Regions from separate parts of the Streptomyces sp. 11-1-2 genome, predicted to be linked through region 3. Evidence: riboswitches for the same ligand, from Rfam matches in the RefSeq annotation. Region 3 holds a riboswitch; each other region holds the start of a gene.

Region 1 (7,749 bases), 8.4 Mb from region 3:
ACGAACACCACCTGCACTCTGGATGCGGACCGGCACTTCGACTCCGCGAGCACGGTCAAGGTGACCGTGCTCAGCACCCTGCTGTGGGACGCGCAGAAGGACAATCGCGCCCTGACACAGGAGGAGAAGGATCATGCCACCGCCATGATCACAGAGTCCGACAACGACGCCACCACCGCGCTGTGGAAGCAGCTCGGGGCGGACAAGATCAACGGGTTCCTGCAGGCCGCGGGAATGACCAACACCACCCTCGACAGCGAGGGCCACTGGGGGCTCACCCAGATCACCGCGAACGACGAGGAAAAGCTCCTCCAACTGGTGACCCACACCAACCCGGTGCTCAGCGATGACTCCCGCGCCTACATCCTGAAGCTGACGGCCGAGGTCATCCCCTCGCAGCGCTGGGGCACCCCGGCCGGCGCGCCGAGCGACGCCCAGGTGCATGTGAAGAACGGCTGGCTGGAGCGGGCCACGAACGGCTGGCGTGTGCACAGCCTCGGCGCCTTCACCGGCGGCGACCACGACTACACGATCACGGTGCTCTCGCAGGACAACGCCACGATGGACGATGGCATCGCCAACATCGAGGGCATCGCCCGCGCGGTCCACGAGAACCTCAACGCGCCCGTGTCCAGCGCTCAGCCGTAAGCAGCCGGCTCGCCGGCCGGGGCCCCTTTCTTGCGAGCCCCGGCCGGGGGCCTGAGTCTGGAGCGGACAACCCACCATCTGTTTGTATGTCCCCTGGACGGAGCGATTCAGGAGGTGGCGGACACGTGGTGTCCACGGAGAGTGTTCTCACGTTCGCGGCGATGTCGCTCTTGGTGATCGTGATCCCGGGGCCGAGTGTGCTGTTCGTGGTCGGCAGGGCCCTCGCACACGGCCGCCGCACGGCGCTCGCGACGGTCCTCGGCAATGTGATCGGCTGCTACGCCCTGGTGATCGCCGTGGCCTGGGGCCTCGGCGCGCTGGTGGAGAGCTCGGTGGCGCTGTTCATGGGCGTGAAGCTGGCGGGAGCGGCGTATCTCGTCTACCTGGGTGTGCAGGCGTTCCGGCACCGCAGGGAGATGCGCGTGGCGAACATGGACGCTCCGGCCGGTGAGCGGCGTGGTGATCTGCGTTCGATTCTGGACGGCATTTTGGTGGGCGTCACCAACCCGAAGGGCATCGTCTTCTTCGCGGCGGTGCTACCGCAGTTCGTCGACCACTCGGTGGGTCATGTTCCCGTCCAGATGATGGTGTTGGGCCTGGTCCCGATCACCATCGGCCTGGTCACGGACACCCTGTGGGGTCTGGGCGCCTCGGCGGCCCGCTCCTGGTTCGCCCGCTCGGACCGCCGCCTTTCGATGGTCGGCGGGGCGGGCGGCCTCGCGATGATCGGCCTGGGCGTGACGGTGGCGGCGACTGGCCGGGCCGACTGAGGACTGCCTAATTCGGTTGCCGGGAAACGATCTAGCGGCCTACCGTCGGGCCCATGGCGGACGACGAACCCACGCGCGCGGAACGGTTGCTGGATGCCCAGGCGAAGGCCGTACGGCTCTTCGCGGAGATCGAGGGGCGCGGGCTGGTGGCGCCGGGCGAGGGGGAGCGGGCGGTCAGCGACCGGATCCGGGACCTGGCGAACGAGCTGTTCGGCACGACCCGGCACTGGCACAAGCGGATCGTGCGCTCGGGGCCGAACACGCTCCTGCCATACCGGGAGAATCCGCCGGACCGGGTGATCGGCACGGACGACATCGTATTCGCCGACCTCGGGCCGATCTTCGAAGAGTACGAGGCCGACTTCGGCCGGACCTTCGTCCTCGGCGACGACCCGGTCAAGCACCGGCTGCGGGACGATCTGCCCAAGGTCTTCGACGCAGGCAAGCGGTTCTTCGAGAGCGACCCGGAGATCACCGGGAAGCGGTTGCACGCCGAGGTCGAGCGGCTGGCCACCGAGGCCGGATGGGAGCTGGGCGGCTGGCACGCCGGCCACCTGGTCGGGGAGTTCCCGCACGAGACGATCGACGGCGCGCGCGTGGAGTCGTACATCACGCCCGACAACGACACCCCGCTGCGGCGCACCGACAAGGCCGGACGCCGCTGCCACTGGATCCAGGAGATCCACCTCGTCGACCGGGAACGGGAGTTCGGCGGCTTCTACGAGGAACTGCTCACCCTGGGCTGATTCGGGCGGCGGGGCAGCAGTGTCACCGCGAGGGCCGGGACGGCCGCGAGGACGAGCCAGGGGGCGGCGGGCGGGAGGCCCAGGTCGAGCAGGGCGCCGGTGGCCGAGCTGCCGATGAGGACGATCAGGCCGGAGACGGAGGACAGCGCGCCGGTGTAGAGGCTGAGCCGACCGTTCTCGGCGAGGTCGGGCACCCAGGCGCGGGCGGCCGGGACGACCAGCATCTGGCCGAGGGTGAGCAGCACGACGTAGCCCGCGGCGGGCAGCAATCCGACCGTGCCCGTCCAGGCGGCAGGGCGCGCGGCGGCCACCACCGCGAAACCGGCGGCGATGAGAAGCAGCCCGATGGTCATCGAGCGGCGCAGATCGAGCCGGTTGCCCGCCCAGTGGGTGACCGGGAGCTGGGCGCAGACGACCAGCAGCGGCGTGGTCCGGGCGGCTCGGCCGGTCAGGGCTCGGCGGATCACGTCCGTCACGGGGTGTCGTCCGGGAGGGAGCCAAGACCGGTGCGCATCACCTGCATCAGCACATCGTGGGCAAGACGTGTCGAGCACCCGCTCATGCGCCGGTCATCGCAGCGGTGGGGGCGTCCGCCGCGCGGGCCTGCCGCTTTTCGGCGGACGGACGCATGCCGCGACTTTAGGGCCTGCCCGGGGGCAGGCCCCGGCTCCCGCACCGTCCTCAGGCACCCCAGCGCAGCGTCTCGCCAGGTGGCTGGTCTTGGCCATGAACCCGACACGCGGTACGGTCGGTGCGATATCGACGACGGTAAGACGGAAGCCGGTGGGAATCCGGCACGGTCGCGCCACTGTGAGCGAGAGGTCCCGGACGGGGTCTCTCGTGAGTCAGACCCGTAGCCGTCGTCCTGTGCTCCACCGAGATGGGACGCGAACTCCCTTAAGGAGGCCCTGGCCATGGCGCAGCATGTCGCGCAGCCCACAGCCACCACGCCCGAACTGCCTGCCACGCTGCCGCTGAAGGCGATAGCTCCGTGGGCGGTTTTCTTCGGCATTCTGATGCTGGTCCTGCTGTATTTCGTCGGTGCCGAGCAGGGCGCCACCGCGGTCGTCTCCGGTGAGAACGTCCATGAGTGGGTGCATGACGCCCGTCATCTGCTCGGCTTCCCCTGCCACTGACGCGAGGGACGCCGCACACTCATGAACTCCGCAATGGTAAGAAATCTGCTCGTCCGGGGCATGCTCGCCGGTCTGGGGGCCGGCGTGCTCGCCCTGGTCGCCGCCTACTTCCTCGGTGAGCCGAGCGTCGACCGCGCGATCAGTTTCGAGGGGGCCCACGCCCCCGCGCATGAGCACGAGGTCGAGCTGGTCTCGCGTGGTGTGCAGTCCACGGCCGGGCTGGCCACCGGTGTCCTGGTCTACGGGATCGCCTTCGGCGGTATCGCCGCCCTCGCGTACTGCGTCGCCCTGGGCCGCGTCGGCCGCTTCACCCCGCGGGCCACCGCGCTGCTGCTGTCCGGCTGCGCGCTGCTCGCGGTCTACGTGGTGCCGTTCCTGAAGTACCCGGCCAACCCGCCCGCGGTCGGCAACGGCGACACCATCGGCAAGCGCACGACGCTGTACTTCCTGATGATGCTGCTCAGCGTGCTCCTCGCGGTGGGCGCCACCATTGTGGGCAAGCGGCTCGCCCCGAGGCTGGGTACCTGGTACGCGACCGTGGCCGCGGTGGCCGCTTTCGCCGTGGTGATCGGGCTGGCGTATGCCTTCCTTCCCGTGGTCAACGAGGTGCCGGGGGACTTCCCCGCCACCGTGTTGTGGCGATTCCGGTTGTCCGCTCTGGCCATGCAGGTCGTCCTGTGGGGTGGTTTCGGTCTCCTGTTCGGCGAGCTTGCCGAGCGGTTGCTGAATCCCAAGCCCGCGACGGCCGATGAGGGCCGGGCGGTGGCGACCGCCACGCACTGACGATGCCTCAGGCGCACGAGGGCCCGCGGAACCATCCGGGGGCCCTCTCGCATTCCAGGACATCCGACCCGGACCACCGGGTGGAGCACGGCATGAGCATGGCGCCCGCGAAGACGTGCGGCGGATCACGGCGTGTGGCGCACGTCTACACCACGCCGTCGATGAACGCGGCGCGGATGCCGTCGACGTCGGAGCCGAGCAGGCCCAGTTTCTGCGCTGTGCGGCCGCCGGCCACGAAGTCCTGTCCGCGCAGGGGCCCGCTCAAGGCGATGAACGAGTCGGTCAGGGGCAGGGCGAGTCCGATCTGCGCGGCCAGCGAACTCCAGATGACCAGTCCGAAGGGGATGTCTTCGGTGAAGTACCGGTGCTTGATCGAGTCGGGTTCGGGGAATCCCTGACGGCCATAGCCCTGCACGATGCGCTCCACGAAGCTGCCCTCGGTCACCTCGTAGGCGGTGTTGAGGAAGTCCCAGAAGCTGGCCGCCTTCACTCCGAGGGCGTCCGCCAGGGCAAGGCGTTCGCGGTCCAGCGCGTCGATGACCTCGGCGATGCGCGGGGTCACCAGGCTGTGCAGCGGGTGGCAGTCGGCGTCTTCGACCGTCTTGAAGTTCAGCACCGCCGGCGGAACGTGGTAGATGGGGTTGCAGTTGTTGAGCCCGACAGTCAGCGCGTCCTCGTCCGGCACGTACCGGTCGCCGAAGTACGTCCGCAGGATGTCGAGGGCCCGGGGCGTGTCCGCACTGGGTACGGCGGCCAGCGGGACGGCGTGCTTGATCGCCCCGATGTAGACATGCGCGGGACGGCGCAGCCGGCAGGTGTACAGACTGGTCGGCGTCTCCGCGATGAGGCAGGGCTGCCGGCCGGCGAGCGCGAACATGCGCGCGAGCTCGACGCCGCTGCCGAGCACGCCCGGCTGGAAGAGGACGAGTTGGTCCGGCTCGAGGACGGACGCGAGTTCCTTGGACAGGTAGGCGTGGGCGAAGGCGGGCGCGGCGACGATGACCACCTCGGCGCCGCTGACGGCGTGCCCGGGGTCGGTCGTCAGCACCGAGGGTGTGCCGTGGCCCTCCACGTCGCCGGTCATGTCGATGCCGTCGTTGGCCTTGATCGGTTCAAGGTCGCGGCCCCACCTGTCGAAGATCCGTACGTCATCTCCCTTGAAGGACATATGACCGGCGATTGCCTGGCCGACGTTTCCTGCGCCAATGATGGCGATGCTGCCCATAGTGCGTGACTCTTCCGTTCTGACGTGATGCGGGGGTGGGCTCGGTGTTGCCGAGCCGTGCGAGGAGCTGAAGCCGTCATGTCGTGACAGCCGTTCGCGGCTTCCTTTCGGTCATCGGGCGCCCGTTGTCCGCGGGGAATCGGCGGGACGGGCGGCAGGGGCTCATCTGACGGGCACCCCTGGGCCGAGCGGAATTCCGAGGGCGTACCAGAGGGCGAAGAAGGACGACCACGAGACCAGTACGGCGAGAGCCACGGGAACCGTGAAGGAGAGCATGGTGCCGATGCCCGCGCTCTTCCGGAACTGCTGGAGGAATCCCAGGTCCAGGACGAAGTAGGCGTTGATGGGCGTGGTGTTGGTGACCGAGTCCCCGATCATGAAGGAGACCATCGCCGCCTGGGGGGAGAGTCCGATGTACATCGCCAGGGGGACCACGACGGGGGCGAGGATCGCCTGGACGCACTCAGCGCGGCGACCGTAGCGGCGAACACCTCACGTCCCGACCTGAACGAAGCGAACCGGCTGCTGCACGTGGCGATCGCCGAAGTCGCGCGCGTGTCGCTGATGATTCCGATGATCAACACGCTGCACGAGGAGATCGAACGCTTCCTCAACCTCCGGGGTGAACTCGGCCGGCCCTCTTACACAAGCGTCAACCACGGGCGGTTGGTCGAGACCATCAGAAGGGGCTCGGAGGAGGAGATCAGACAGGTCGTCCTCGAAGGCATCGAACGCTCGCGTCAGTACATGCTGGGCACCCTGCTGTCCGGAGGGAACGAGACGAGCGGCGCGGGGAAGCCGGGGTAAGGCTCCTGTCCCCTCGCACGCCTGCGGCCACGCTCGTTCTCGTGATGATGTCCTGTGGCGGTGGGGTTGGCTGCGTGTCTCCGCGGTGGCCGTACTCGGCCGTCCACGACGCTGATGGCCGGCCGCGCCGATGCTGCTCATTGCCCACTCGTCCGCCGAGGCCGTCCGCCCCAGCTCCAGCCCTAGCCCCAGTCCTGACGAGCGTCCCGACGGAGACAGGCAGGCGAGGGCGTGAAATCCATTCGCCACTGCTCGCCTGGCCCGGTACGGTCCCGAGAGTCCTCACTGCGGGGAGCCCCTGAGATCTGCGTGCGGCCACCCCCGGCAGTTCCCGCGCCGAGAGTAGGTTTCGTCAATGGCATGTCGTATCAGTGAACTCGTGCTCGGTTGCCGCGACCCCGAGGTGCTGGCGCAATTCTGGTGCGAGGTCCTGGACTTCGTGGTGCTCGATCGCGAGGACGACGGAACCCTCGAGATCGGGCCGCGCGAAGGGTTCGGCGGTCCGCAGCCGACGATCATCCTCAGCCGTAGAGACGAGCCGGAGCCCGGGAAACCCCGGCTGCACATCGACGTCAACGCCACCGACCGCGATCAGGACGCCGAGCTCGAACGTCTCCTGAAGCTCGGTGCGCGCCCGGCCGACATCGGCCAGACCGGGGAGGAGCAGTGGCACGTCCTCGCCGATCCCGAAGGCAACGAGTTCTGCCTGCTCAAGGCCCGCCTCGCGCCACTGTGACGGCCCTCGTCGTCAGCTCACCTCCGTCAGCCCCACCGCCCGGCCTTCCGAGTCCCATGCGACCTCCTGGATCCGCGCCACCGCGTCGCGGTTGAGCGGCCCGAAGACATGGGGAAACAGACTGTTCTCGGCGACGCCGGGCGGCGGGGCGGGGTCAGCGGCCTCCCATTCACATCTCGCGGTGAGCCGGTCCTCGTCGAGGAGCAGCGCCAGCAGTGGCCTCGGCGCATCGCGGTAGAAGGCGTTGACGACGGCCAGCGTGGTCTCCTCGTCGGGAGAGCAGTGGATGAAACCGTCCTCCGTGAGGGATGCGGGGCTGTAGGGGCGGTCGGGAGCAGCGTTCCACTCGGCAAGCGGTACGACGTGGTAGATCATGACTCGATTAAACCGCCATCACCTGCCGCAAGGTGAAAGGACCGCGCTACCGCAGCCCCCGCTTCGGTGGCGGTGCCACAACCTTCGGATCCGGGTATTCGGGAGTTTCCCGGCACTTCAACTGCGACGTTATCTTCTTCGCCGAGGCGATGAGCAGTTTGGCGTGGGAGTGGTCGCTGACGGTGAAGTAGTCGCGCATGGCGAACTCCAGGGAACGATCGCCTCCCGATTCCGTCCCGCCTCCCGATTCCGTCCCGCCGCCGCTGCCGATGTCACACGTGACGAGGAGCCTGCCGGCGTCCTCCGGACCGACGGTGGTCGTGTAGCGCGCCGACTGGCCCGACGGGGGTGAGTGGGGAGTCCACGCCACGGTGATGGCGAGCAGTTCCTTCCCCTCAGCCTTGTCCGTCAAGGTGCAGAGGTCCTCGGGCGTGCTTCTCCTGGCCGACTCCTCCCGCAGCGCCTTCGCCACGTGACCGGTGCTCCCGGTCTTGACCGGATAGACCTTGCCGGGCCCGTTCGG
Region 2 (7,749 bases), 8.2 Mb from region 3:
CAACTCCCGGCTCATCCGCTTCATCCGCAACCACCAGAAGGACGTCTTCGCCGACAAGTGGCCGACCCTGCTGGGCATCCCCCGGATGGGCAACTTCGAGGGCTGGACCGGCAAAACCGACTGGACCGCCTTCTACCGGCTCATCTGGACCCACAGCCTGCCCGCCAAATACCTCCAGGCGTACCCCATCCGCACCTGGGACGACCACGAGATCACCTTCGAGGGGCCCGGCCACACCTCGGTCACCGACACCGGTGGCGTCCGCCGCATCACCACCGACGGACGGCTGGTCTACGACGGCGGCGGGTATCTGCTGCCGTGGGAGCCGCGCGAGGCCACCGACCCGGCCAAGCTCTACCACTACAACCCCGCGGGTGGCACCACCCGTTGGCGGCTGCCGCGCGGCTGGTCGGGGCAGCGGTCCGTGGTGCTGTACCGCCTCACCGACCAGGGGCGTGCCGAGCCGGTCACCCTGCCGGTGCGCGACGGCCACGTCAGCATCACGGCCGACCCTGACGTCCCGTACGTGGTGCTGCGCTCCCGGGCCCGTGCCCAGGCGGCCCCCGGCTGGGGCGAGGGCACCCCGCTGTACGACCCAGGCTTCCACTCCGGATCGCTGCGCGGCCGGCAGACCACCGGCCCGGCCACCGTCGAACGCAGCGCGCTGGGCGACTACGAACTGGTCATCGGTGAGGGCGCGGCCGCCACCGTCGGCCAGCGACTCGACCGGCTGGCCCCCGGCGGCTATATGGCCTCCGTCCAGGTGGAAGTGGGCGCGAAGGCCGGTGAGCGGCGGCGGGCCGCGCTGCGGGTGCACACCGCCGACGGCGTCACCGCGGAGAACTGGACGGAGACCTCGACCGCCGTCAACCACATGGCAGCCGACCGCAAACACGGCACCCGTTTCCAGCGGATGTTCACCTCCTTCACCGTCCCCGACGGCGGCGGCCCGGTCACCCTCACCCTGGCGGTGGCCGAGGGCAGCGCCCGCGTCCGCTTCGACCGGCTGCGAGTGGTGCGGGCCCAGCGCACGACGAAGCCCGGCACCCTGGTGTACGAGGACTTCGAGCGGGTGCCACAGGGCTGGGGCCCGTTCGTCAAGGGCGACGCGGGCGGGGTGACCGACCCCCGCACCCATATCGCCCAGCGGCACGCCCCGTTCACCCAGGCCGGATGGAACGGCAAGGTGATCGACGATGTGCTCGAAGGCGGCCAGTCCCTCAAGTCACGCGGCGAGAACGCGGGCCTCGTCTACCGCACGGTGCCGCACACCGCCCGCTTCCACCCGGGGCGGCGCTACCGCGTGAGCCTGACGTACGCCAACGAGGCGGCCGGTCAGTACGCCTGGATCACGGCCGTGGACGAACCCGAACCACGCGAGCTGGAGCGCACCCCCCTGCCCGCCGCCACAGGGCGGGCCACCCACAGCTACACCGTCACCGCGCCCGCGGGCGGCGAGATGTGGGTGGGGCTGCGCAAGACCGGTGACAGCGGTACCGCGGAGTTCACGCTCGACTCCTTCACGGTGGAGGAACTGGACTGACACGGCGGAGGGAGCGAGCGCGCGGACACACCTCCGCGACCCGGCTCCCTCCGCCAACCCCCACCTCCGGTAAGCCCCTCCCCCTCGCGCCAGGGCCACCCTTCCCTTGGCGGCCGGGCAGTCCGTGGACAAAGATCGGCGTGTGATGGGAGCAGCCGACCGGAGGGGACCGCGGATGTATCACACCTGGATGCGGTACTTCACGCCCAGCCCGGCCCATCACCGGCTCGGCCTGGTGTGTCTGGGTGTCGGCCTCCAGCACGGCGCCCTGCCCGTCGTCGGCCCGCGCATCCTGGACCACCATGTGGCGGTGGTCATCAGCGCGGGCCGCGGATGGTTCCGCGGCGCGGACGGCCGCCGCCGCACCGTCACGGCGCCCGCGCTGCTCTGGCTCACCCCGGGTGTCACCCACCACTACGCCCCGGACCCGGACACCGGATGGGACGAGGCGTTCGTCGACTTCACCGGACCGGCCACCGCCGCCTACGCCGACCTGGGCTATCTCGACGCGGACGGCCCCGTGGTCGCGCTCACCGACACCGCCACCGCCCGTAGCGCCATCGGCCGGATCGCCCGCGCCGCGCGCCAGGGCAATCCGTTCCTGGAGGTCGAGACCGCGGCCGCCGTCCATGAACTCCTCGTCGCCCTCCGCCGCGTCCGCGCCGACACCGGCGCCGACGGACATCCGGTGCTCCAGGCCCTGGCCCGGGACGCCTTCCAGCCGCTCTCGGTGACCGAACACGCCGCCCGGCACGGCATGACACCGGCCGAACTGCGCACCGCGGTACGCCGCGGCGCGGGGTGCAGCCCCAAGGACTACCTCCTCGGCATCCGGCTGGGCCGCGCCAAGGAACTCCTCGTCGGCACCGAACTGCCGGTGGCCGCCATCGCCCGCCGCGTCGGCTACGACGATCCCGCCTACTTCAGCAGACTGTTCGCCCGCCGAGTGGGCACCGCACCGGTCCACTTCCGCGAGCAGCAGTGCCGCTCGGTCCCCGGCGGCTTCACCGACCGCATCCCCGACCCCAGCCGTCCACCGACGATCCCGCTGTCCGCACCGGCGGACGACGGTCGGCGCGGCGGCGGATGACCGGACGCGGCCTTGGGCCGGCCGGACGGCTGCGAGGAGCGGCTTCCGCCATTGGGGGGACGGTAGGCCGCGATTGCCCTGCCAAAGGGGCACCATGCATGCGAAGCCGGTCATATCCGGCGGCAGATTCTCAGCAAGGAGTTCCCATGCGTATCCGGACCGCCCTGTCCACGCTCGCCCTCACCGCCGCGTCCCTCGCCGTCGGCGCGGGCGGCGCCATCGCGGACGACGCGCCCGATGTCACAGTCAACAACTCCAGCAGCACGGCCTTCCCCGGCGTGTGCGCCAGCAACCAGTTCTCCTTCGTCACCGTCCCGGTCAATCTGGCGGGCGGGTCGGACTCCGGCGCGTGCTGACCCCCTGAGCTCGCTGATGGACGGGGTGCGGCCGGTGCACGGCCCGGGCGGCACCGGTCGTACCCTCGGCCATCGCGTGTTCCAATTCACCATCCCGAATACCGGACCGCCCCCTGCACACCGCCGGACGGCCCCGTAGGCTGGCTGGTGCAGCTGGTTCGCCCCGTCCGCCAGGCGGGATGCGTCGTAAGAGGGAACCCGGTGGGAATCCGGGACTGCCCCGCAGCGGTGAGCGGGAACGACCGCCGTCATACGCACTGGGTCCGGTGAGAGGGCCTGGGAAGCGACGGCCACTAGGTGTCCTCCTCCAAGAGGACGCGCCCGTGAGTCCGAAGACCTGCCATCTGCCCGCGTACGGACGATTCGTGCGCGGACATCTCGGTGACCTCGAGGGCGGGTCGGCGTACATACCAGGCAGTTGGCCGCGCTTTTGCCGCGCGAGACCGAAAGCCCGGTGTGTCACCCTTCGCGCTCTCCTCCCGTCGCCGGGATCTCAGGGATTCATCTCGCGAAGGAGATCTCCGTGACACCGAAGTCCGCAGCCGCGGCAGCACGAGCCACCGTGTACGGCTACCCCCGCCAGGGCCCCAACCGGGAACTGAAGAGGGCGATCGAGGGCTACTGGAAGGGCCGCGTCACCGCCGACGCGCTCAGGGCCACCGCCGCCCAACTGCGCAGCACCACCTGGCGGCAGCTGGCCGGGGCGGGTATCGACGAAGTTCCCACGGGTGACTTCTCGTACTACGACCACGTGCTGGACACCACCGTCATGGTCGGGGCGATCCCCGACCGCCACCGGGACGCCGTCGCGGCCGATCCGCTCGACGGCTACTTCGCCATGGCGCGGGGCACGCAGGACGTCGCGCCGCTGGAGATGACCAAGTGGTTCGACACCAACTACCACTATCTGGTTCCGGAGCTGGGTCCGGACACGGTGTTCGCGGCCGACTCCGCCAAGCAGGTCGCGGAGCTGACGGAAGCCCTCGGCCTCGGCCTGGCGGCACGGCCGGTCCTGGTCGGGCCCGTCACCTATCTCCTGCTCGCCAAGCCCGCCCCCGGCGCGCCCGCGGACTTCGAGCCGCTCACCCTCCTGGACCGCCTGCTTCCGGTGTACGCCGAGGTCCTGGCCGATCTGCGGGCGGCGGGTGCCGAGTGGGTGCAGCTCGACGAGCCCGCCCTGGTCCAGGACCGCACGCCGGCCGAACTGAACTCCGCCGGCCGCGCCTACCGCGATCTCGGCGCCCTCACCGACCGCCCGAAGCTGCTGGTCGCGACGTACTTCGACCGCCTCGGCGAGGCCCTGCCCATGCTGGCCAAGGCCCCGGTCGAGGGGCTGGCGCTGGACTTCACGGAGGCCGCCGCCGCGAATCTGGACGCGCTGGCCGCCGTCGGCGGGCTGCCCCGCAAGCGGCTGATCGCCGGTGTCGTCAACGGCCGCAACATCTGGGTCAACGATCTGGAGAAGTCCCTGGCCAGGCTCGGCACCCTGCTGGGTCTTGCCGACCGGGTCGATGTGGCCGCCTCCTGCTCGCTGCTGCACGTCCCCCTCGACGCGGCGGCCGAGCGGGACATCGAACCGCAGATCCAGCGCTGGCTGGCCTTCGCCCGGCAGAAGACCACGGAGATCGTCACCCTCGCCAGGGGCCTGGCCCGCGGCACCGATGCGATCACCGCCGAACTGGCCGCGAACCGGGCCGCCCTCGCCTCCCGCGCCAACTCCCCCATCACCCGCGACCCGGCCGTCCGCGCCCGCACCGGCGCGGTCACCGAGGCCGACGCCCGCCGCTCCCAGCCGTACGCCGAACGCGCCGCGGCCCAGCGCGCCCACCTCCGCCTGCCGCTGCTGCCGACCACCACCATCGGCTCCTTCCCCCAGACCGGCGAACTGCGCACCGCCCGCGCCGACCTGCGCGGGGGCCGGATCGACACGGCCGGGTACGAGGAGCGCGTCAAGGCCGAGATCCAGGAGGTGATCTCCTTCCAGGAGAAGACCGGCCTGGATGTGCTGGTGCACGGCGAGGCCGAGCGCAACGACATGGTCCAGTACTTCGCCGAGCAGCTCACCGGCTATCTCGCCACGCAGCACGGCTGGGTGCAGTCCTACGGCACCCGCTACGTCCGCCCGCCGATCCTGGCCGGTGACATCTCGCGCCCCGAGCCGATGACGGTGCGCTGGACGGCCTATGCCCAGTCCCTCACCGACCGCCCGGTCAAGGGCATGCTCACCGGCCCGGTCACCATGCTCGCCTGGTCCTTCGTCCGCGACGACCAGCCCCTCGGCGACACCGCCCGCCAGGTCGCCCTCGCCCTGCGCGACGAGGTGGGCGACCTGGAGGCGGCCGGGACCTCGGTCATCCAGGTGGACGAACCCGCTCTGCGCGAGACCCTTCCGCTGCGCGCCGAGGACCGGCCCGGCTATCTGTCCTGGGCGACCGAAGCCTTCCGCCTCACCACCGGAGGCGTACGGCCCGGCACCCAGATCCACACCCATATGTGCTACGCCGAGTTCGGCGACATCGTCCAGGCGATCGACGACCTCGACGCCGATGTCATCAGCCTGGAGGCCGCCCGCTCCCATATGCAGGTGGCCCGCGAGCTCGCCGCCCATGGCTATCCGCGCGAGGCCGGGCCCGGTGTGTACGACATCCACTCCCCCCGCGTGCCCAGCGCGCTGGAGGCGGCGGAACTGCTGCGCACCGGCCTCAAGGCCATCCCCGCCGAGCGGCTGTGGGTCAACCCCGACTGCGGCCTGAAGACCCGCGGCTGGCCCGAGACCCGCTCCTCACTGCGGAACCTGGTCACGGCGGCCCGTACGGTCCGCGGTGAGCTGCCCGCGTCCTGACCCGGACGACCGGCCGGGGCCGGAGCGCCGCGCGCTCCGGCCCCGGTGCCGAACGCCGAACGCCGACGCCGGACGTGGTCAGGCGGCTGTCACACCGGACAGGGGACGCCGACGGTGGGCCTCGTCCTTCCGCCAGGCCCCGGGCGTGACGCCTTCCCTGGCCGAAAAGGCACGACTCAACGCGCTCCCGGTGTCGTAGCCGACCCTGACCGCGATCTCCTGGACACTCAGCGGCGTCTCCCGGAGCAGCACCTTCACCCGGTACATGCGCCATGAGGTGAGGTAGCCGAGCGGGGTATCCCCCGTTTTCTCCTTGAACGAGGCGGCGAACGCCGAGCGTGACATCCCCGCCTTGCGGGCGAGTTCGTCGACCGTCCACGGATGGGCCAGATCCGCGTGCAACTCCCGCATGGCGACGGCCAGCCGGGGGTCTCGCAGTGCGGCGATCCAGCCGACGGTGCCGCCCCCGACATCGGCGCAACAGGTCCGTAGTGCCTGGACGAAGAGCACGTCGGACAGCCGGCTCATGATGAAGCCACCGCCGAGCCCGCCTGCCGCGCTCTCCCTCGCGATGAGGTCGAACGTGGTGCGCAGGAGGTGGCTGGAGGCGTGGTCCAGGTTCAGCCGGAACAACGGCGGCAGCAGCGCGAAGAGCGGTTCGGCCGCCACGGCGTCGAAGGCGAACCGGCTGGACACGATCTGCGTCAGCTCACCGTCGCCCCCGACCCGCGCCGCGTTGCCGGGAGCCTGGGAGACCAGTCCGTCGCAGTCGACGACCTCGCTGCCCGTGGTGTCCTGAAGGGTGAATCTCATGCCCGCGCGGACCAGGAAGCAGTCGTTGGCCTCCAGCCATTGCGGCCCGGCGAGCGTGTCCGCGACGAGCCGGCAGGAACCACTGGAGATCAGCACCAGCCGGGCGAGGTCCCGGGGAGGGAACGAGATGCCCCACGGCGCATGGGCGTCCACCCGCACATACCGCGCGTCCTCGATCTTCATGGTGGCGAGAAGGTCGTCGACGGGATCCATCTCCACCCTCCTGGACGATCTGCGCTAAACCGCGGACGCCAGGATACATATCGTCCAGCCGGGCCGCCCTATCGTGGAGATGACCCGAGAACAAAGGAGGGGAAATGCGAACGTTTCAGATTGATACGGGCGGCGACCTGATCGCCCCGGCCACGCGTCCGGTGCCGACTCCGTCGGCGGGTGAAGTTCTGGTCCGCGTGAAAGCCAGCTCCATCAACGCGCGCGACCTGCTCATCGTCTCCGGCAGGTATCCCATCGAGGTTCCGCCGGGGCGTATCCCGCTCTCCGACGGCGCGGGCGTCGTGGAGGCGGTCGGGGACGGGGTTTCGCGGTTCCGGGTGGGGGATCGCGTCGTGAGCACCTTCCATCCGACCTGGCTGTACGGTCGGTTCCCCGAGTGGGGGGAGCTCCACGGGACGCAGCGCGATGGATGGCTCACCGAATACATCGCCCTCGACGAGCAGAGCCTGGTCGCCGTGCCGGACCAGCTCTCCTTCGAGGAAGCGGCCACGCTTCCGTGCGCCGCGCTCACCGCGTGGTCGGCGGTGAGCGGAGTCGGCCCGGGCGATGCGCTCCTGGTCCAGGGCTCGGGCGGGGTGTCGGTCTTCGCGCTGCAGTTCGCCCGTCTGGCCGGCGCGCGTGTGCTCGCCACGACCTCCAGCGATGAGAAGGCCCGACGGCTCGGCACGCTCGGCGCCTCCGATGTCGTCAACTACGTCAGCACACCGGAGTGGGGCGCACAGGTGCGGGCGCTCACCGGCGGCGGTGCCGACCGTGTCGTCGAGATCGGCGGCGCCGGAACGCTCGCTCAGTCCATCGAGGCCGTCGCCCACGGCGGGCAGATCGCCCTCGTCGGCAATCTCGCGTCGGGCAGCGGGATGGATGTGATGCG
Region 3 (7,749 bases):
CCGCCGCCCACGCCGAGGACGACCACGGCGACGGCGCCTGTTGAGGCGCCGGAGGACACCCCGAGGACGAAGGGGTCGGCCAGCGGATTGCGCAGCAGGGACTGCATCACGGCCCCGCAGAGGGCCAGCCCCGCCCCGCACACCGCGGCGAGCAGGGTGCGGGGCATGCGCAGGTTCCACACGATGCCGTCGCGCAGCGGTGGCAACGTGCTCTCGCCCAGGCCGAGATGGGCGGTGACCGCTGCCCAGACGTCGGCCGTGGAGATGTCGGCGGGGCCGATGGTCACGGCGACGGCGATCGACGCGAACAGCGCGGCCAGCCCTCCCGCGATCAGCAGCAGGAGGCGGGTGGTCACTTGGCGAGTCCGAAGTCGCGCAGCCCGGCGACGACCTGCTCGACCCCTTCGACCGTACGGATGGACGGGTTCATGGCCTGCCCGCTGAGCAGGACGTACCGCTTCTTCTTCACGGCGGTGAGATTGCGGGTGGCGGCGTTGGTCTCCAGGAAACGCATCTTGGCCTTGGCGGTCTCCGCGGTCTGCTGCTTGCGCGTGAGATCGCCGAGGACGATGACGTCCGGGTCGCGGTCGGCCACGGTCTCCCAGTTGATCTGCGGCCACTCGTCGTGGGTGTCGGAGAAGGCGTTCTTCGCTCCGACGGCCCGGGTGATGGCGCCCGGCGCGCCGCAGCAGCCGGCGAGGTAGGGCGACTGGGAGTTGGCGAACCAGTACATGAGCGAGACGCCGGAGGCGTCCACTCCCTCGGTGGCCGTACGCACGCGCTGCTTCAACCCCGCGATGAGCTTATCGCCGCGCTCATCGACGCCGAACGCGTGGGCCAGGTCGCGTATCTCGCCGTAGACGGTGTCCAGGGTGAGTGGCTTGCTGCGGGAGCCATCGCCACCGCTGTCGGGGTCCCGGCCCGCCGAGCAGTCGGACGGCGAGACGTAGGTGGGCACGCCCAGCTTCTCGAACTGCTCGCGGGTGGCCACGCCGCCCTTGCCGAGGGTGGAGACGAACGAGGCGGTGACGAAGTCGGGTTCGGCGTCCAGGGCCTTCTCGAAGGACGGCGCGTTGTCCGCGAGGCGCGGCACCGTCGCATTCGCCTTCTCCAGGCCCTTCATCACCGGGTCGGTCCAGGTGGCGGTGGACGCCATGCGGTCGGCGAGGCCGAGGGAGAGCAGGATCTCCGTGCTGCCCTGGTTGAGGGAGAGGGCCCGCTTCGGGGCGGACTTCACCGTGACCTTGTGGCCGCAGTTGTCGATGGTGCGCGGATAGCCCGCACCGGCGGGCTTTGTGGCGTCCGCGCCGTCCTGGCCGGAGCCACCGCACGCGGTGAGCAGGAGGGCGGGGGCGAGCAGGAGGGCCGCGGTACGGCGGGCAGAGCAGAGCACGGGCATGCCTCGGTTGTCGGGGCTCGAACGCGGAGCCTGGCCTACGGACGTACTCCCCGCACGGGGCGCGGAGATACCAGCAGGTCTTCGGACTCGGGCTCGTCCGGACGGGGCCCCTTCCCGGTGCTCGTCCGCGGCGGCTTCTCGGCCGTCGCGGACTCCTCCCAGTGGTGTCACATGCCCCGCCCGTCCCCCTCACCGCTGCGCGTCAGCTCCGGATTCACACCGGATTCCCTGGCCTCGGATGTGGCACGACTGGCTCCCCGAGACTATCAAGATCGTCGAACGATCAGGGTGTCGGACCGGTCACGGGGTGGGAAACCACGCATCGAGGTCAGTTCGAGCGCCGCCGGGCCTGCCGCACCTCGCGGTCGACGGCCCAGGCGTCGCCGACCGGCCCGAGGTGGCCGAGCTTGTCGGGGTTGATCACCGCGCGGATGGCCTGAATCTGCCCGTCGAGCACATCGAGGACCAGGGTCTGGAGCACCTTGCCGTCCCGCTCCCGGAAGACCGCGCCCGGCTGGCCGTTGACCTCATGAAGCTCGAACGACACGTCGATCCGCAGCAGCCACGGGAAGACCGTGCCCAGCAACCGCGCCACGTTCTCCGCGCCCATGACGGCCTTGGCCAGCCGCGGGGCCTTGCCGCCGCCGTCCCCGACCAGTTGCACATCGGCGGCCAGCAGATTCCGCAGCGCGCCCACATCACCGTCCTTCAGCGCGTCGAAGAACCGCGTGGCCAGCTCCTGCCGTTCCTGCCGGTCCGCCTCGAACCGCGGCCGCCCGGCCTGCATGTGCCGCCGCGCCCGCACCAGGAGCTGCCTGCATGCCGCCTCCGACCGTCCCACCGCCGTGGCGACCTCGTCGAACCCGAAGGCGAACACCTCCCGCAGCACGAACACCGCCCGCTCCAGCGGGCTGAGCCGCTCCAGCAGCAACAGCGCCGCCATCGACACCGAGTCGGCCAGCTCCACCGCCCGGGCCGGGTCCTGATACGGATCGCTGAGCAGCGGCTCGGGGAACCACGGGCCCACGTACTCCTCCCGTCGCACACGCGCGGAGCGCAGCACATCGATCGAGATGCGCGTCACCGTGGCCGACAGATATGCCTTGGTCGACGTGGGCCGGGTCGCCGAGCCGTCGAAGCGCAGCCAGGTCTCCTGCACCGCGTCCTCGGCCTCACTCACACTGCCCAGGATCCGATAGGCGATCGAGAACAGCAGCGGCCGCAGCTCCTCGAACTCCTCGACCTTGTTCACGCCGACTCCCCTCCCCTGGGCCCGTTGCCGATACCGATGCCGTTGCCGGTCAGTGGAACTGCCCGGCCTCGTAGTCACCGGCCGCCGGCTGCTGGGTGATGACGTTCAGCCGGTTCACCATATTCATGAAGGAGACCAGGATCACCAGGGCGGTGAGCTGCTCCTCGTCATAGTGCTTGACGGCATTCGCCCACACCTCGTCGCCGACCCCACGAGCCGCGTCCGCGACCCGGGTCCCCTCCTCCGCCAGCTCCAGCGCGGCCCGCTCGGCATCGGTGAAGACGGTGGCCTCCCGCCATACCGCGACCAGGTTCAACCGCACCGGGGTCTCACCGGCCGCGGCGGCTTCCTTGGTGTGCATGTCGATGCAGACGGCGCAGCCGTTGATCTGACTCACGCGTATCGCCACCAGCTCCTGCGTCGCCGCCGGCAGCGGTGATTCCTTGACCGCCCGGCCCGCCGCCATGACGGGCCTCAGGACCTTGCCGGCGGTCTGGCTGGCGGAGTAGTTCAGTCGCGCGTCCATGGTGTGCTCCTCTGTGGTCGTTCAGTGGCTACACCCCTGAGACGGGGTAGCCCGACCCCCTGTGACATGGACGCGTGTGACCCGCGTCTCCCCGCCGTCGGCTCAGCTCGGCACAGTACGGCGTCCATCACCGCCCTGATCCAGTCAGTTGTACGCTACGGCTCCCGCACGCTTCATGGTCAGCGGGATCCAACGGGAGACAGAGGTCATCGTGGCAGAGCGAACCGGCAGAATACGTTCACCCCGTATCTACTCGATGACCTCGGGGGTGCTCACCGGGACGATCGCGTTGTACATCACGCTCGTCGCCTTCGGGAACATCACCGACTTCGACAGCAACCAGCAGTTCGTGCGGCATGTCCTGGCGATGGACACCACGTTCAAGGACGAAGACCTGATGTGGCGGGCCATCGACTCCACCGCGCTCCAGGACACCGCCTACGTCGCCATCATCGCCTGGGAGACCCTCGCCGCTCTTGTCCTCCTCGCCGCGACGGCCATGTGGTTCGCGGGGCCGCCCGGAAACCGCGTCCGCCGCGCCCGTCAGGCCAGCACCGTGGGGCTGTTGATGCTGATGCTGCTGTTCGGCGCCGGGTTCATCGGCATCGGCGGCGAATGGTTCGCCATGTGGCAGTCGGAGAAGTGGAATGGCCTGGAGGCCGCCACGCGCGTGTTCATGATCTCCGGGATCGTCCTGCTGCTCATTCACCTGCTGCCCTCGGCCGAGCGAACCGATCCGGGCTCCGAGGACTGACCGAGCGGACGCCGCGGCCTCCCCGCTGCCGCAGGCTCTTGACCCTCCTCGCCGCGGACGCTTGACAGTGACCTGGGCCACCTCTAGCGTCCGCAGCATCGCTCCGAGAGAGCGCTCTCTCGGCAGCCCCGTGTGACCACACCGCTGGGCTCTCTCCCGCTCTTTTCGCTCTTCCGTGCGTGCACGGAAAGGAGAGTCATGTCCCGTACACCCCCGCGCTTCCCGCCCTTACGGCGTGTCCTCGGTCGCTGGCGAGGTCCGGGCGTCGTCTTCGCCGCCGTCGGTCTCGTCCTGTCCCTGCTCTCCATCGGCCCGGCCAGTGCGCGTGCCGATCTGCGCGCCACCGACAAGGCGGGCGCGGCATCGAGCCCGCGGAGCGCCAACGCACCAGTACGCGTAGCGGAGTTCGTCGCCGAGTGCCCGTTCACCCACCGGCTGCCGGACGACCCGATCGTGTTCCCGGGGCTCCCCGGCGCGTCCCATATGCACAGCTTCTTCGGGAACAACTCGACCAACGCGCGCACCGATCTGGCCGCCCTGCAGAGGGGCAGGACCAGTTGCAGTCCGACCGCCGACCTGTCGTCGTATTGGACCCCGACCCTCTACGACAACGGCAAAGAGGTCGAACCCACCGGCACCACCTTCTACTACCTCGGTGAAGGTGTGCGCGACGACGTGATCGCCACCATCAAGCCGCTCCCCCTGGGGCTGCGGATCGTGGCGGGCAACGCCAAGGCCACCGGGGTCGGCGACCCCACGTCCATCGCGCGCTGGTCCTGCCTGCACCACGGAGAGGTCAACCCCTCCAAGGACTTCGTGAACTGCCCGGCCGGTTCGATGCTGGAGTCCTACCTCGACTTCCCCCAGTGCTGGAACGGCAAGGACCTGGACTCCCCCGACCACAAGAGCCACATGGCCTACCCGGTCGGCGGCCAGTGCCCGGCAACGCACCCGGTCGCCGTGCCGAAGCTGCGCCAGGTGCTCCGCTACCCGGTCAGCGGCGACCCCGCGCGCTTCAAGCTGGCGTCGGGTGCCGGATTCACCATGCACGGTGACTTCTTCAACGCCTGGCCCGAGGACGAGATGGCCCGGCGGGTGCGTGACTGCATCAACGTGATCGTCAAGTGCGGAGCCGACGGCCGTCCCTGACGGAGGAGCAGAGGGCAGGCCACGTGGCCCGGCAGGGCGACACCGCCTTGCCTGTGGGCGGAGTCCCCTCACCGGGGCTCCGCCCACGCCAGACGAGGGGAGTCGACATGACAGCGGCAACCGTCACCCGGCGCGCGGTGTCCGTAGCGGTCCTGCTCGCCACCGCCACGCTGCTCACTGCTGGATGCGGGGACGGCAGCGGGAAACCGCCGGGCGAGGCGCGGTCGACGTCGGCCGTACGGGACCCCGCCACGCGGTCCCCGAGCGGGCAGGCGACGTCGGGGACCTTCAACTCCACCGATATCGGCTGGATCCAGCTGATGATCGCGATGGACGACCAGACGACGGTCCTGCTGGGCCTGGTCCCGGGCCACTCTTCCGACACCGGGGTGGAGAAGTGGGCGAAACCGGTGGCCATCGCCTACCGCGACGAACTCGTCCAGCTACGGAAGCTACTCGCCCGAGCGGGCGTCCCCGACACCAACCCGCACCAGGGGCACGACATGCCCGGCATGGTGACCGAGGACGAACTGCGCACCATCAAGGGAACCAAGGGCGCCGCCTTCGACACGCTCTTCCTCGCGGCGATGCGCGACCACCTCGACCAGGCGGCGAAGATCGCCCACTCGCAGCGCTCGGCGGGCGCCGATCCGGCCGCGAAGAGGCTGGCCGCGAGCGTGGAGAAGACGTCGCTCACCTGGCGCGCCCGTCTCCCCAAGGGTTCAGGCGGGCGGTAGCGCGGCGGCGGCCGAGCCGGCGAGGTCGGTGGCCAGTTCGCAGGGCCGGCCCTTGGGGCCCGCCCCCCTTGATGACCAGGGCCACCCGCTCGGTCCCCTTCACCCGGTCCAGGCCGGTGTAGTCGCGATGGACCACCTCGACGCGGCAGCTCCCTGGGCCCTCGTCCCCCGGCAGAACGATGGCCTGGCGATTGTCGCCGAGCTTGATCGACCGGGCGTTCTTGTCGCGCGGCAGGTCGCCCTGGTCGAAGCGCGGGTCCACTTCGAACTCGTTGGTGGTGCTCCTCCACTGGCAGTCCCAGCGGCCGAATCCGACGTCCGGCTCCCGGGCGTCGATGCCGGCCACCTTCTCCAGCGCCTTGCCGTCGAGCAACGTGCACGCGTCCAGGTGCGCCAGCGAACTGGCCGGAAAGTCCGGCGGACGCCGGGGAATCTCGCCGTGCCGCCGGCTCACCCGGAGATCGTCCACGCCCATACCCAGGTCCACGTCCGGCTTCTCGCCGCGCCCGAAGCAGACCGTCAGCCCCGGCCGGGGCGGGGCACTGAGGTCGCCGGTCACGGTGCGGGCGGGCAGAGTGCCGGGGGTGGTGGGCGCGACTCCGCGCGCGAGACTGGCGGAGAGGGGCATCGGCGGTCTCCTCGGTTCGGGCGATTCTCGACGCGTGCATGGGCACCCACCAGGATCCACGCCCTCCTCCGGGACCCGTCCCCAAAAGCAAGCCCGCGCACAGGGGAGCATGCCCCAGCGCCGAGGCTCAACGGCTCCGGCAGGCGTACGAGTTGGGTCACATCGCCCCGGTCCGGGACGGGTCCCGGAACCTCGGACGGACGATGCCCGAACGGGGGCTGTCGCTCGCCGCCCGGCTCGGCCGGTCAGCGCTTCTGTTCGGAGGCGGAGGGCCGTGGCTCGGCGGGCGTGGCGGTCATGTCGAGCAGGAGCATGGCGTCGTGGTCCGGGGTGCCGGGTTCGGCCGTGTAGACGCCCATGCGGTGGCCGGGAGTGCCTTCGAGCGCCATGCCCTGAAAGACGAGGGTGATCTTGCCGACGTGGGGGTGCTGGAAGGTCTTGGCGGTGTGCTTGCGGCCGGTGACCTCGTACCGTTCCCACAGGCCCGCGAAGTCGGGGCTTTTGAGGAGCAGTTCGCCGACGAGAGTGGTGAGGTCGGGGGCGTCGGGGTCGGTGCCGGCCAGGGCGCGCAGGCGGGCGACGCAGCCGCGGATCTGGTTCTCCCAGTCGGGGAAGACCTCGTGGGCGGCGGGGTGGAGGAAGAGGTAGCGGGCGAGGTTGCGCTGCTTGACGGGCCAGCCGGTGATGCCGGCGTAGAGGGCGAGGCCGCCGGGGTTGTGGGCGAGGATGTCCATGCTGCGGCTGAGGATGTACGCGGGGTTCGGGCGCAACGTTTCCAGCAGCAGCTTCAGGTGGGGGCGCACGGTGCGGCCGGGGGCCGGGGCGGGCTTGGGCGCGTAGCGGGCGGCGCGGACGGCCAGGTCGCGCAGATGCTGGTGCTCGGCGTCGTCGAGCTGCAGGGCGCGCCCGAGGGCATCGACCACGGCGGGGCTGGGGCGGGTTTCCTTGCCGCGTTCCAGTCGGGTGTAGTAGTCGATGCTGACCCCGGCGAGGGTGGCCAGTTCCTCGCGGCGCAGGCCGGGGGTGCGGCGGATGCCGGGCCCCGGGGTGAGGCCGGCGGCCTGGGGGCTGGTCTGGGTGCGGCGGGCGCGCAGGAAGCGCCCCAGTTCCTCGCCGCCGCTGTGCTGCTCGGGTGCCATAGGGCCAGTGTCTCCCCGCCTCCGCCGGAACACGCCGGTGAGGGGGCCCTGTCACACCCCTGCTGGCCGCTCCCCCGCACACCTCGGCCTGCCTGACACGGGCGCGAGGCGGCAGGCTCGATGGTGTCGCGCCGACCGGCCTCCTGGGCCCGGAGACGGTCGAGC
Region 4 (7,749 bases), 9.2 Mb from region 3:
TCCGGCAACGTGGTGAGGAGCTCGCTCGTGGTGAGGATGGCATGGGCGAAGGTGGGGCCGTTCAACTCGTGCGCGGAATCCGTCATCTCGGGCTTGGCGTCAAGTCGGTGTTGGCGAACCCGCTCTGCGCCCAGTGCTCATGGGCCACCACCTCCCCCGGCCGCGGCCGGAAGTCGGGATGGAACTCCCCGCCCCAGGTGTCCCGGGCGAAGCTGTGCCGGACCATGATGTTCCGCTGGGTCGGGTTGGGGTGGGTCCACGACTCGTAGTCACCCGGCTCCCAGCGGCGGTGCGGGACGAACACCACCGGCACCCCCGGACTGCCGGGCGGCGCCGACGACGGCGCGCAGATTGTCCGGCAGGCCGACCTTGCCCTCTGGAAGATCAGGTGTCGGGGACCGGCTGCTGGTGAAACCCACTTCCCGGGTTCCTCATGACCAGCTACAGTAGGTAGACCTACCTACCTAGTCTGTCGGGATGCATGCGATGAGTGAGACCGGTACGAGGACGACGGATCCCGGAAGGCGGCGGCCCGCGCGGGAGCGCCTGCTGGCGGCTGCCGCGCGGCGCTTCTACGCCGACGGCGTGACCGCGACCGGAATCGACACGATCACCACCGAAGCCGGCGTGGCGAAGATGAGCCTGTACAACAACTTCTCCTCCAAGTCCGATCTCGTCAGGGCCTATCTCGACGCCCGGCACGAGGAGTGGCTCGCGCTGTACGCGTCACGGCTGGAGCAGACCCAGAACCCCCGCGACGGCGTCCTCGCGGCCTTCGACGCCTACGCCGATCACGCGGCGTTCGCCTACGAGCGCGGCTTTCGCGGCTGCGGACTGCTCAACGCGGCCGCCGAGCTGCCCGCCGGAGACGAGGGGCGGAGTGTCGTACGCCGCCACAAGGAGGAGGTCGAGCGCCTGATCGCCGGGCACCTCGAAGAGCTGCTGCCCGACCGCCCCGACGATGTGCGCACCATGGCGGAGCATCTGTCGTTCCTGCTGGAGGGCGCGATGGCGCGGGCCGGCCTGGAAGGCGACGACAACCGGCTGCGGCACGCCCGCGCGATGGCGGCGGCCCTGCTGGACAGGCTGTGAGGCGGCCCACCGGACACGGCGCCCGTTCGGCGGGCGCCGGATCGTTGTGCGTGCTCGCCGCCTCCGTGCTGTGGGGCACCACCGGCACCGCGTCGACCTTCGCCCCGGGCGTCGGGCCCCTCGCCATCGGCGCCGTCGCCATGGGCCTGGGCGGACTGCTCCAAGCCCTGGTCGCCGCCCCCCGCATCGCCCGTCAGGCCCCGCGGCTGCGTGCGCGGCGCGGCACCGTACTGCTCGGCGCGTTCGCGGTCGCGGTCTACCCCTTGGCGTTCTACAGCTCGATGCACCTGGCCGGAGTGGCGGTGGGAACGGTGGTGTCGATCGGCATGGCACCACTGGCCTCAGCCGTGATCGAACGCGTCATGGACCGGCGCCGGCTGACGCGCCGCTGGACACTCGGCGCCACCCTGGGCCTCCTGGGCACCCTCATGCTGTGCGCGGCCCAAGCCACTCAGGACCCCGGCGACCGGGGGCAGCCATCCATGGCCGCCACGATGCTCGGCGTAGGGCTGGGCCTCATCGCGGCCACGACCTACGCCCTCTACTCCTGGGCGGCGCACCGGCTGATCACCCACGGCATCGTCTCCCGCGCGGCGATGGGCACGGTCTTCGGCTTGGGCGGACTGCTCCTGGTGCCCGTCCTCCTGGTCACCGGCGCGCCACTCCTGGACTCCGGGTCCAATCTGGCCGTCGGTGCCTACATGGCGGTGGTGCCCATGTTCACCGGCTACGTCCTGTTCGGCTGGGGACTGGCGCATGTGCCCGCGAGCACGGCGACCACGCTCTCCCTGCTCGAACCGGCCGTCGCCGCCGTCCTCGCCGTGCTGGTCATCGGCGAACGGCTGCCCGCCGTGGGCTGGACCGGCATCGCGCTCGTCCTCGCCTGCCTGGCCGTCCTCACCGCCCCCACAGCCGTCTCCAGGCGGCGCCGACAGCGGCCGGAAGGCGTGCCGCCACAGCGCACAGTGGCGGAGCACACGGTTGCTCAGCCAGGCCCGGGGCGGGTGCCGTAGCGGAGTCCGTCGACGAGCGGGGCGGGCGGCGAACGCTCCGCCGCCCGCCCCATCACTCCGCGGCGGAAAACCGCTCCGCCAGGTCGCGATGCCGGTCCGCGGCCAGCTTCGCCCGGGCCGTGCTGATGGTCGATCCGGGCATCCGCCCCAGCCGTTCGAGCTCGTCGGCGAAGCGCGGATGCTCCAGCCGCGCGTACTCACGGCAGGCAAGGCAGGTGACGTTCTCCGGACGCGGAGAGGTCATCGCGTACGGCGCCCGCATCCCGCATCCGGTGGCGATGCGGCTCGGCAGGTCACCGGCCAGGCCGAAGGTGGACGCCATCATGTCGCGGACGGCGGCGACGCCTCGGACGACCTTCGACTCGACATGGATATGCGGATCGTCCCCGCCCATGCGCCCCCCTGCCCCGGCGACTTGACGGGCCGGGGATGCTCCCGGCCGCCCGCGGACCGCAGGAGGAGTCTGCCATGTGCCCGGTGCGCCACCGCCGATGCGCCCGCCGGTTCAGGTCGCGGTCGCGGCCGCCGCCGCACGGCCCGCGGCGCGGCCCGAGAACAGGCAGCCGCCGAGGAAGGTGCCTTCCAGGGAGCGGTAGCCGTGCACTCCCCCGCCGCCGAAGCCCGAGACCTCACCGGCCGCGTACAGACCGGTGATCGGGTTGCCGGAGGCGTCCAGGACGCGGCCGGAGAGGTCGGTCTGGAGGCCGCCGAGGGTCTTGCGGGTGAGAATGTTGAGGCGCACGGCGATCAGCGGTCCGGCGGACGGGTCCAGGATCCGGTGTGCGGGGGCGGTGCGGCTGAGTGTGTCCCCGGGGTAGGCGAGCGCGTTGCGGATGCCCATGACCTGGACGTCCTTGGTGTACGGGTTGGCGATCTCGCGGTCGCGGGCCTCGACCTGCCGGGTGAGGTCCGCCAGGTCGATGAGGTTGTCGCCGGTCAACTTGTTCATGCCCGCGACCAGTTGGGGCAGGGTGTTGGCGACGACGAAGTCCTCGCCCTTGTCCCGGAACCGCTGGATCGGCTCGGGTGTCTGCCAGATGCGGGAGAGGAGTTGCAGGATGTCCTTGTTGGTCAGGTCCGGGTTCTGCTCGGAGCCCGAGAGCGCGAACTCCTTGGCGATGATCTTCTGGGTGGTGACGAACCAGGAGTAGTCATAGCCGGTGGCGGTGATCGTCCCGAGGGTGTGCAGGGTGTCGTAGCCCGGGATGTCGGGGGTGGCGAAGCGCTTGCCCTTCGCGTCGAACCACATCGACGAGGGGCCCGGCAGAATGCGGATGCCGTGGCCCGGCCAGATCGGGGCGTAGTTCCTGAGGCCCTCGGTGTAGTGCCACATGCGGTCGGGGTTGACGATCCGTCCGCCCGCCTTCTCGGTGATCGCCAGCATCCGACCGTCCACATACGCCGGGACGCCGGTGACCATGAACTTCGGCGGTGAGCCGAGCCGGTCGGGCCAGTTCCGCCGTACGAGATCGTGGTTGGCGCCGATACCGCCGGAGGTGACGATCACCACCGGGGCGTTGAGCTCGAATTGGCCCACCACGGTGCGCGAGGTGGGCTTGCCGCGGGCGGCGTCGCTCGGCTCCAGGATCGCGCCGCTGACCCCGGTGACGGCACCGCCGGTGACCACCAGATCGTCCACCCGGTGCCGGAACTTGAAGGTCACCCGCCCGTCCTTCGCGGCGGCCCGCACCTTCTTCTCGAACGGCTCGACCACGGCCGGACCGGTGCCCCAGGTGACGTGGAAGCGCGGCACCGAGTTGCCGTGCCCGTCCGCCAGGCCGCCGCCGCGCTCGGCCCAGCCGACGATCGGGAACCACTGCACGCCGAGCCCGTGCAGCCAGGACCGCTTCTCCCCGGCCGCGAAGTCCACGTACGCCTCGGCCCATTTGCGGGCCCAGTAGTCCTGGCCGCCGGGATCGGAGACGCCGCGGTCGAAGCCGGCCGTGCCGAGCCAGTCCTGCCAGGCCAGTTCGTGGGAGTCCTTGACGCCCATCAACCGCTGTTCCTCGGAGTCCACGAAGAACAGGCCGCCGAAGGACCAGAACGCCTGGCCGCCGAGGTTGCTCTCGGGCTCCTGGTCGAGGAGGAGCACCTTGCGTCCCGCGGCCGTCAGTTCCGCCGTGGCGACCAGCCCGGCGAGCCCGCCGCCGACCACGATGGCGTCCGCCTCCGAGGACGCCCCGGAGGCGGCGAAGGCCGGACCCGCCGCCTGGGCCAGCGCGGCGCCGGCGAGCACACCGCCCGCAGCCGTCAGGGCACGGCGGCGGCTGATCCCGGCCAGCGAGGCGGCGTTCTCTGTGGAGTTCTCCATGGGCGGCCTTCCGGAAGGGGGTTCGGAGGGTGCGGGAGATGCGCAGGGGGTTGCCGCGACGGCAACATGTTACCGACGGTAGCCCACAGGGTGCGGGGCCGCCAGACTCCTGCTCCCGATGAGCAACTCCCGGAAGCCGTAGGGCACTTCGGCTGGTCAGCGCCCACCGGATGACGGCTCGGGCGAGGCGCGCCGCCGTGGCGAGAAGGCGTACAGATCGAGGATGTCGGGCAGCGGCGCCACACCGGGGCCGCCCGCCGTGACCCAGGCCACGACGTCCTCTGTCGCCTCCGGGTCGTTGACCAGGCCGAGCCACACCGGCCTGCCCCCGGCGGCACGTCCGGCCGCCGACGGCTGCACCACGATCACATTGGCCTGATCGCAGACGTCCAGACACCCGGAGACGCGTACGGGCGCCTCCTCACCGAGCCGTGCGATCTGTGCCGCATGGTCGATTCCGGTCACCTTGGGGCTGCCGCAACAGCAGTCCCGGCATACGGTCACCCGGCATGGCACCGGGTCGGTCGGCCTGACAGGCATGCCGCATCACCCTCCTCCGGGGAAGTCCGCCCCGGTTTCCGTCGAGGAGGCGACCGCGTGAGTCTCCTGGCTCTCGGGTCGATGCTCGTCCCGGCCTTCCCACCCGCGCGTACGGGCAGTGGCCTGTTCGGGATCCGCTCGCCGATCACAGTGGCGGCACCGCGCCGGATTCACACCGGCTTCCTCGTTCCGCCGTCGCCTTTGTCGCCCGGCATCATCGCATCCCGGGCACCGCCACACCACGTGGCCCCCGCTCCCGCGAGCGCCACGGGCGGCTGGACGTCAGTTGTGGCGGGCCGCCACCCCCGCGAGGATTTCGCCCAGGCCCTGGCGGGTGGCCGCCAGCACCACGCGGTCGTGCGGCCGCAGGACATAGCCGGGGTGCAGATCCCACACCAGGGAGGGCGCCTGGGTGGCGCCGTCGTAAGGAGGCGCCGCGGCGAGGTCGCGTTGCCGGTCGGCGGGTTCCGCCGCGTCCAGTGCGATCACCCGCCAGGCGCCCGGTGCGAACGCCTCGGCGACGGTACGCCCCTCCAGTTGCGGATGCCCGGCGACATGCAGGGCGGCGAAGAGCAGCACTCTGCGCTCGACCGGTATGGCGCCCAGGATCTGACGTCCCATCATCGCCCCGGCGAACGCCGGGGCCGCCAGGCTGGAGACGCTGCGGCTGCGGGTGAGGGCCCGCGGATGGGCCGCGCGCAGTGTGCGGTAGACGGCGGTGGCGAAGCGGTCGTCGTACAGGCGCAGCGCCACCCGCAGCCGGGGCTTGACCGAGCGGGCGTACAGCGTCGCCTCCAGGTTGGTGGTGTCGACGCTGGTCAGGGCGAGCAGGGAGTGTGCCCGCTGGATCTTGGCGGCCTCCAGGACGCCCTCCTGCGTGACATCGCCGATGACCGTCGGCACCCCCAGTCTGCGGGCCAGCGGGATGCCGCGCGCTCCGGGGTCCTCTTCCACGCACACCACGGGGATGTCCATCTCCCGGAGTCTGGCCAGCACCCGGGTGCCGACCTTGCCGAGCCCGAGCAGCACGACGTGGCCGGAGAGGCCGCGCGGAGGGCGGCGCAGCGCGGAGGCGGTGCGGAAGGTGCCCAGCGCCTCGAGCGCGGCGGCCACCAGGACGGGCAGCATGAGCAGTCCGGTCAGCCCGGACAGCAGTTGGAGGACCTTGCGTCCGGTGGGCTCGTCGAGCGCCGGGTCGTCGATGGCCAGCACGTCCAGCACCGTGAGGTAGGCGGCGCGGAGCAGACCGGCTCCGGTGAACTGCCAGGAGGCGATGGTGAGGGCGAGCACGGCGATCGCCATTCCGGCGACGGACCAGCGCAGTCGGCGGGAGAACAGCGAGGCGAGGGGCAGTCTGCGAGTGCCGAGCCGCCGTGGCGGCAGCGGTGGGCCGGTGGCGGAGACGGCCTCGAGCACCACCGTGTCGCGTCCGGTGGCGGCGGCCACCTCCTCGTCTCCGGGCAGCAGCTTGGGCCCTTCGTCCCCGCTGCTGTCGGAGCCCTCGCTGCCGCCGGGGTCGCTGGTGGTGGACGAGAGCAGGGCGAGGGTGCACAGCCCCGGGCGGGCCACCTCGTCGGGGCCGGGCGGGGTGCGCTCGGCCGCGCGCAGCAGCAGCCCGTCGGCCTGGAGCACTTTGCTGGTGCCCGCTACGGCGGTGGCCGCCAGCGCGGGGGCCGCGGTGTCGGCGTCCGACAGTACGGTGGTGGTGGCGTCCAGCTCCGCCGCGTCCATACCGGGATCGGCCACCCGCGCCGCCTCGTCGAGGAGTTCCTCCAGATGCTGGCCGAGCTTGCGGTTGTAGAGCCGGATCACCAGCCGCAGCCGGGGGTTGAGGCGGCGGGCGCGCAGTGCGGCGTGGATGTTGGCCTCGTCGTCGTCATGGACCAGGGCGAGCGCGGTCGCGTGCTCCGCACCCGCCTCGGTCAGCACCTCTTCGTCGAGCGCCGGGACCTCCATGACCCGCACTCCCCCGTCCGCAGCGGGGTCGTCCGCGGCTTGCCTGGGCAGCGGGATCCGTCCGACGGCCGCGCTGAACCGGCCGAAGAACGCGGAGGTACGGCCGCCCTGCCGCCATCCCGCCACCTGCTGCCCCGCCGGGTCCGCCACGGGCGTGCCGCCGGGGATGACGACCGTCACCCGTGTCCGGTAGACGTAGTAAAGCTCGGCGGCGAGGCGGTGGGCGAGCGCGTCGTCACCGCAGACGACCATGTGGGCCGTCCCCGAGGGGGACGGCGGGTCCGAGGTGGAGGTGGAGAACACGACGGCGAAGCCCCCCGTTGGTCCGTGATGCCGTGGGTCGTCCGGGCGGGGTAAGGCGGCCGCGGTCTCCGGCGGCCGGCACCCGCGCTCCGGCGGTCATGATCAGACCGTACCTGGTGGGCCGCCCAAGGGAGTTGGGCGCCGGGGGCCGGCGACCGGACGGCCCGTCCGCTCACTCCGGCGGGGCTCCGCAGCGCGCACAGCGGGCGAAGGGCGCGGTGTCCTGGATCGCGCCGCAGTCGGCGCAGACCCGATCCAGCCAGCAGGCGGGCTCCCCGCCCTCGGGCTCGGCGGGCGCCGGGTCCGGGTCGGGATCCCGGTTCGCCGTCGCCCGGTTCGCCGTCGCCCGGTCCGGGTCGCCGGGTCGAGCCGTGCCGCTCATCGTGTACGCCTCCCTGTCCGGACCGTACGCGAGTCCATCCGCCGACCCTCCACCCGTGGCTCCGTCCCGGGAAGCGGCCCAGCCATAGATCCGATCTCTCCTGCGCCAATGCCCCCTGACGGGACGTAATAGCGCCCGACCCCTCCCCAGTT

What was found. A riboswitch is a leader RNA that binds a small molecule or an ion and turns the genes downstream of it on or off. The one in region 3 is predicted to bind cobalamin.
Region 1: linked by a shared signal. The riboswitch ahead of CGL27_RS43780 (CbtB-domain containing protein) and the one ahead of CGL27_RS07210 (ABC transporter substrate-binding protein) in region 3 are both predicted to bind cobalamin.
Region 2: linked by a shared signal. The riboswitch ahead of metE (5-methyltetrahydropteroyltriglutamate--homocysteine S-methyltransferase) and the one ahead of CGL27_RS07210 (ABC transporter substrate-binding protein) in region 3 are both predicted to bind cobalamin.
Region 4: linked by a shared signal. The riboswitch ahead of CGL27_RS46815 (hypothetical protein) and the one ahead of CGL27_RS07210 (ABC transporter substrate-binding protein) in region 3 are both predicted to bind cobalamin.

What each region holds. Positions count from the first base shown of each region.
Region 1 covers NZ_CP022545.1:10,227,385-10,235,133, forward strand. The annotation lists gene CGL27_RS43760 (serine hydrolase) at 1-648, shown strand, start outside; gene CGL27_RS43765 (LysE family translocator) at 774-1,418, shown strand; gene CGL27_RS43770 (M24 family metallopeptidase) at 1,472-2,164, shown strand; partial or broken gene CGL27_RS43775 (MFS transporter) at 2,137-2,592, opposite strand; cobalamin riboswitch at 2,897-3,041, shown strand; gene CGL27_RS43780 (CbtB-domain containing protein) at 3,079-3,300, shown strand; gene CGL27_RS43785 (CbtA family protein) at 3,322-4,083, shown strand; gene CGL27_RS43790 (NAD/NADP octopine/nopaline dehydrogenase family protein) at 4,229-5,308, opposite strand; gene CGL27_RS43795 (AbgT family transporter) at 5,471-5,758, opposite strand; gene CGL27_RS52670 (FCD domain-containing protein) at 5,762-6,115, shown strand; gene CGL27_RS43805 (VOC family protein) at 6,471-6,851, shown strand; gene CGL27_RS43810 (DUF952 domain-containing protein) at 6,864-7,226, opposite strand; gene CGL27_RS43815 (hypothetical protein) at 7,273-7,749, opposite strand, start outside.
Region 2 covers NZ_CP022545.1:10,037,949-10,045,697, reverse strand. The annotation lists gene CGL27_RS43140 (endo-alpha-N-acetylgalactosaminidase family protein) at 1-1,543, shown strand, start outside; gene CGL27_RS43135 (AraC family transcriptional regulator) at 1,719-2,633, shown strand; gene CGL27_RS43130 (hypothetical protein) at 2,780-2,989, shown strand; cobalamin riboswitch at 3,127-3,349, shown strand; gene metE (5-methyltetrahydropteroyltriglutamate--homocysteine S-methyltransferase) at 3,513-5,831, shown strand; gene CGL27_RS43120 (AraC family transcriptional regulator) at 5,910-6,857, opposite strand; gene CGL27_RS43115 (NAD(P)-dependent alcohol dehydrogenase) at 6,962-7,749, shown strand, end outside.
Region 3 covers NZ_CP022545.1:1,818,462-1,826,210, forward strand. The annotation lists gene CGL27_RS07205 (iron chelate uptake ABC transporter family permease subunit) at 1-356, opposite strand, end outside; gene CGL27_RS07210 (ABC transporter substrate-binding protein) at 353-1,399, opposite strand; cobalamin riboswitch at 1,454-1,668, opposite strand; gene CGL27_RS07215 (RNA polymerase sigma-70 factor) at 1,728-2,651, opposite strand; gene CGL27_RS07220 (carboxymuconolactone decarboxylase family protein) at 2,701-3,177, opposite strand; gene CGL27_RS07225 (DUF2165 domain-containing protein) at 3,434-3,931, shown strand; gene CGL27_RS07230 (DUF1996 domain-containing protein) at 4,130-5,080, shown strand; gene CGL27_RS07235 (DUF305 domain-containing protein) at 5,188-5,817, shown strand; gene CGL27_RS07240 (hypothetical protein) at 5,774-6,445, opposite strand; gene CGL27_RS07245 (helix-turn-helix transcriptional regulator) at 6,691-7,584, opposite strand.
Region 4 covers NZ_CP022545.1:11,008,165-11,015,913, reverse strand. The annotation lists gene CGL27_RS52745 (isochorismatase family protein) at 83-304, opposite strand; gene CGL27_RS46835 (TetR/AcrR family transcriptional regulator) at 487-1,092, shown strand; gene CGL27_RS46830 (DMT family transporter) at 1,089-2,105, shown strand; gene CGL27_RS46825 (hypothetical protein) at 2,158-2,499, opposite strand; gene CGL27_RS46820 (FAD-binding dehydrogenase) at 2,611-4,416, opposite strand; gene CGL27_RS46815 (hypothetical protein) at 4,573-4,956, opposite strand; cobalamin riboswitch at 5,016-5,145, opposite strand; gene CGL27_RS46810 (NAD-binding protein) at 5,239-7,164, opposite strand; gene CGL27_RS46805 (hypothetical protein) at 7,388-7,597, opposite strand.